2 regions of the Nocardioides sp. YJ-D4 genome follow, and region 1 is predicted to be linked to the other one. Evidence: riboswitches for the same ligand, from Rfam matches in the RefSeq annotation. Region 1 holds a riboswitch; the other holds the start of a gene.

Region 1 (2,445 bases):
TCACCCCGGTCGACCGAGACGTCGCCCCCGTCGGCCGAGACGTCACCAACTGCCCACTCGGCCGACGCAACTGCCAACTCGGCCGACGTAACTGACGTTTCGGCCGACGTAGCTGACGCCTCGACAGGCGTCCCTCAGACGGCGGCGCCGCAGGAGCCGGCGGTGTCGGCGAGACGGGTCAGGCCGGCCGGGCCGACGAGCGGGCGCGGGTCCTCGGCGAGCGTCCAGGCCCCGTCGACGAGGACGTAGTCGCCTCGGACGTCACCCGCGAGAAGAGCACGTACGCCGGCCACGAGCCGGTCCACCTCGGCGACCGAGGTGCCGATCCCGATGCTCGCGCGGACCGCGCCGCCGGTGAGCCCGAGGCGCTTGAGGAGCGGCTGGGCGCAGAAGCGGCCGTCGCGTACGCCGAGGCCGTGCTCGGCGGAGAGGTACGCCGCGACCCGGCCGGGCTCGATGCCGTCGACCGTGAATGTGACGACCCCGACCGGCTCCTCGGAATCGGGCCACAAGCGCAGGACGTCGACACCCTCCAGTGCGGACAGGCCGGCCACGAGACGCCCCCTCAGTGACGCCTCGTGGCGGTCCAGCTCGGCGGGCTCGAGGCCGCCGAGAGTCGTACAGGCAGCGGCCAGAGCGGCGGCGCCGATGACGTTGGGCGACCCGCCCTCGTGGCGTGCGGGGGCGGGCTGCCAGGTGGTCTCGACAAGCTCGACCTCCGACGCGTGAGTGACGTCGTCGACGGCCCCTCCCCCGGCGAGATAGGGGGTGCCGACGTCGAGCCAGTCGCGGCGCCCGACCAGGGCGCCGGCGCCGTAGGGCGCGTAGAGCTTGTGGCCGGAGAGGACGACGTAGTCGGCGCCGGTGGCGGCGAGCGAGAAGTGGCGGTGGGCGAGCAGCTGGGCGCCGTCGACGAGGACCCGCGCGCCGTGAGCGTGGGCAAGGGTGACGATCTCGGCGACCGGCAGCGCCTCGCCGGTGACGTTGGAGGCGCCGGTGATTGCGACCAGGGCGAAGCTGTCCCGGGCCAGCTCACCGGCGAGGGCGTCGATGGTGCCGGCGAGGGTGTCCCGGGCGGCGACCACGGTGACGCCGGCCTCGACGCGGCGCCACGGGAGCAGGTTGGCGTGGTGCTCGATGTCGAGGACGAGCACCCGGCCGGGTACGCAGCCGGCCAGCAGGTTCACCGAGTCGGTGGTGTTGCGGGTGATGACGGTGACGTCGTCCTCGCGGGCGCCGACATAGGCGCCGATGGTCGCGCGCGACTCCTCGTAGAGGGCGGTCGAGACCTGGGACAGGTAGCCGGCGCCGCGGTGGACCGAGGCGTACCAGGGCAGGACCTCGGCCACCCGGTCGGCCACGCTCTGCAGTGCCGGCGCCGAGGCGGCGACATCCAGGTTGGCGTACGTCGTGGTCGTTCCGTCCAGCAGCGGGACCTGCGTGTTCGAGCCGACGAGCGGAAGCAGGGACATGGGGGCACCCTTCGGGTCATGGCTCCCCAGGGCTGCCCGGCGAAGCACGCGCTTGCCCGCGCCACCTCGGCGAGGGCCTGGTCGTCACCCGGAGCACCCCACCGCGTGGGAGGGTTGCCCGCCAGCAAGCCGGGGCTTCGCGCTGGCAGTCGTGACCTTCGCCGAAGATCGTGCCCGAGACCGCGTCAGCCCACCAACCCGACGTCTCGATCAGTGGACACCGATCTCACATCACGGACGACCTTCCCAGGGGTTGCCGCCGCCTCCCCAGCCGCCCTCGCCGTCACCCTCGCAGGTGCCGAAGAACTCCGAGACCGGGTCACACTCCTCGCCGTCGTCCTCCTCCTCCGGCGGAGCGGGCGGAGCGATCAGCTCCTCCTCGTGCCCGGTCTCGGGATCCTGGCCGTCGACGTAGACGGGCTCGGGGAAGTTCTCGACCTCCTTGCCCTCCATGGCCTTCACCATGATGGCCGCCCAGGTCTCGGTGGGATAGTCGGCACCGAAGTAGGACGGCATCCAGCCGCCGTCGAGCTTGCCCTCGCCGTTGCCGCGCGAGTAGCGCACGGCGGTGGCGATCTGCGGGGTGAACCCGACGAACCACGACGAGCAGACGTACTGCGCGCTGGTGCAGGTGCCGGTGCCGGTCTTGCCGGCCACCGGGCGGCCGATGCTCTGGGCCTTCTGGCCCGAGCCGCTCTGCACCACACCCTGCATCGCGTACGTCACATCGGCGGCGATGTCCTCGGAGATCGCGTGCCGGGCGTTCTTCCGGCCGTTCCAGCTGTAGAGGACGTTGCCGGCGCGGTCGCGGACCTTCTTCACCACGTGTACGTCGTGGCGGTAGCCGCCGTTGGCGATCGTGGCGTAGGCGTTGGCCATGTTGATCGGGCTGACGTTGGCGCGGCCGAGGGCGATCCGGTCGTCGGTCTGGTGGTCGAAGTCGGTGGTGGTGCTGGGGATCCCCGGGAACTTC
Region 2 (2,445 bases), 820 kb from region 1:
TGTCGACGAGCTTCTTGGTGACCGCGAGCGTGGTGCCACCGGCGGTCTCGGTGAAGATGCCCTCGGTGCGGGCCAGGAGCACGATCGCGGCGCGGATCTCGTCGTCGGTGACCTCCTCGACAGCACCGCCGGAGGAGCGGGTGGCGTCGAGGACGTAGATGCCGTCGGCCGGGTTGCCGATGGCGAGCGACTTGGCGATCGTGTCGGGCTTGACCGGGCGGATGGCGTCGACGCCGGCCTTGAACGCGGTCGCGACCGGGTTGCAGCCGGTGGCCTGGGCGCCGAAGATCCGGTAGGGCTTCTCCTCGACCAGACCGAGCTTGATCAGCTCCTTGAAGGCCTTGTCGACCTTGGTCAGCTGGGATCCGGAGGCCACCGGGATGACGATCTGGTCGGGCAGGCGCCAGCCGAGCTGCTCGGCGATCTCGAAGCCGAGCGTCTTGGAGCCCTCGGCGTAGAAGGGACGTACGTTGACGTTCACGAACGCCCAGCCGTCCTCCTCCGCGGCGATCTCCTGCGCGAGCTTGTTGACGTCGTCGTAGTTGCCGTCGACGGCGATCAGGTTGTCGGTGAAGACGGCGGAGTTGACCTGCTTGGGCTGCTCGAGGTTGCTGGGGATGAAGACGGCGGTGGGGATCCCGGCGCGGGCGCCGGCGGCAGCGACGGCGTTCGCCAGGTTGCCGGTCGAGGGGCAGGCGAAGACCTTGGCGTCGAGCTCGCGGGCGGCGCTCAGAGCACAGGCGACCACGCGGTCCTTGAAGGAGTTGGTCGGGTTGGTCGAGTCGTCCTTCACCCAGATCTTCTCGATGCCGAGCTCACGCGCGAGGTTCTTCGCGTCCAGCAGCCGGGTGAAGCCGGGCTCGGTGTTGGGGCTCTGCTCGATGTCGTCGGGCACCGGCAGCAGGGCCTTGTAGCGCCAGATGTTGCGGGGTCCGGCCTCGATCTCCTCGCGGGTCACGGCCGGGAAGTCATAGGCCACCTCCAGTGGCCCGAAACACTCCGGACAGGCGTAATGCGGTCCGAGCTCGATCTGGTGCCCACACTCCCGGCACGACAGCGCCGAGGCGTTGCCGAAAGCGCCCTCGCGCAGGCCCTTCGTCTCCGTGGTCGCAGCGCTCATGAGAAACCTCCTCCTCATCTTCCCCGATCACGTCTCTCGCGCCGGGCCGGAATTAGCACCTGCTCCACGCCCTACCCGATGGCCGGGAGGAGGCTCGTGGTCGGTTGCCGGGACTTCACTGGGCCGTTCCCTCAGTCCCTCTCGATGAGCGATACCGATCGTACGGCAGGCAACTTGCCTGAAACACACCCGGGTTCCACTCCGCGGACCAAGTGTCCACCATCTGGACGCCGACGGGGTCTTCGGTCAGCGGGCTCGGAGGCGGCGCAGCATCCGGGCGTCGTCGAAACCGACCGCTCGAGCGGCCGACTCCATCGTGGTGCCCGCGGCCAGCAGATGGTCGGCCCGTTCACGACGGAGAGCCTGCTGATAGCGGAGCGGAGTCAGACCGGTCGCCGCGACGAAGGCGCGGGTCAGGGTGCGTTCGCTCACCCCCGCACCGTCCGCCAGAGCGGAGAGCGGGAGCGGCTCGGCGAACCGGGCGTCGATGACGTCCTGCACGTGGTGGACGGTGTCGTCGAGATGGTTCCGGTGGCGCAGCAGGACGCTCTCCTGCGGCTGGTCCCCGTTGCGTCGCGCGTAGACGACCATGTCGCGGGCCACGCGAGCCGCCAGCGCCGGTCCGTGGCGCACCGCGAGCAGGTGCAGGCTCAGATCGATGCCGCTGGCGATGCCTGCTGACGTCACGATCCGGTCATCACTGGTGAAGAGCACGTCGCGCACCACCCGGGCCTTCGGATAGCGCCGTGACAGCGCGTCCTGGAGATCGTGATGAGTGGTGCAGCGACGTCCGTCGAGGAGGCCCGCCTGCCCGAGGGCGTCGGCGCCGGCACAGACGCTGGCCACCTCGCCCCCGGCCGCATGATGGGCGCGCAGCCGCTCGGCGGCCTCACGGCTGAGCCGGGGGCCGGCGACGAGGTCGTACGCCGCCCGCCAGCCCGGCACGACGAGCAGGTCACCGGGGTCGAGATCGGGCCATTCCGCGGTGGCCGTCAGCGGCAGACCCTGTGCGGAGAGAACCTCCCCCGGCTCGGCACCCGCGACGTACGCGAGGTCGTAGGGGTGTCCGAGGTTGCCCGCGGTGTGGAACGCCTGTGCCGGCCCGGCGAGATCGAGCAGATGTACGCCGGGCAGCAGCACGAACACGACCGCGGTCATGCCGCAGATGCTGCCACAGCCTCCAGATCATCGATGGTCGCGATCGTCGCGAACCGGCCGCTGAGCACGAGCTTCGTACGCTCGACGACCTCCTCGGCCGAGAGCCCGCCCAGCGGCTCGGTGGTGACGGCATCGGCGACATAGGTGACCCGATAGCCGAGGTCGGA

The links. A riboswitch is a leader RNA that binds a small molecule or an ion and turns the genes downstream of it on or off. The one in region 1 is predicted to bind S-adenosylmethionine.
Region 2: another riboswitch for S-adenosylmethionine. It lies ahead of thrC (threonine synthase); the one in region 1 lies ahead of ACW14X_RS22680 (aminotransferase class V-fold PLP-dependent enzyme).

Annotation. Positions count from the first base shown of each region.
Region 1 is NZ_CM132932.1:4,733,990-4,736,434, reverse strand. It holds gene ACW14X_RS22680 (aminotransferase class V-fold PLP-dependent enzyme) at 135-1,472, opposite strand; SAM riboswitch class IV at 1,516-1,629, opposite strand; gene ACW14X_RS22675 (transglycosylase domain-containing protein) at 1,704-2,445, opposite strand, start outside.
Region 2 is NZ_CM132932.1:3,909,243-3,911,687, reverse strand. It holds gene thrC (threonine synthase) at 1-1,120, opposite strand, end outside; SAM riboswitch class I at 1,132-1,271, opposite strand; gene ACW14X_RS18730 (GlxA family transcriptional regulator) at 1,367-2,278, opposite strand; gene ACW14X_RS18725 (isochorismatase family protein) at 2,275-2,445, opposite strand, start outside.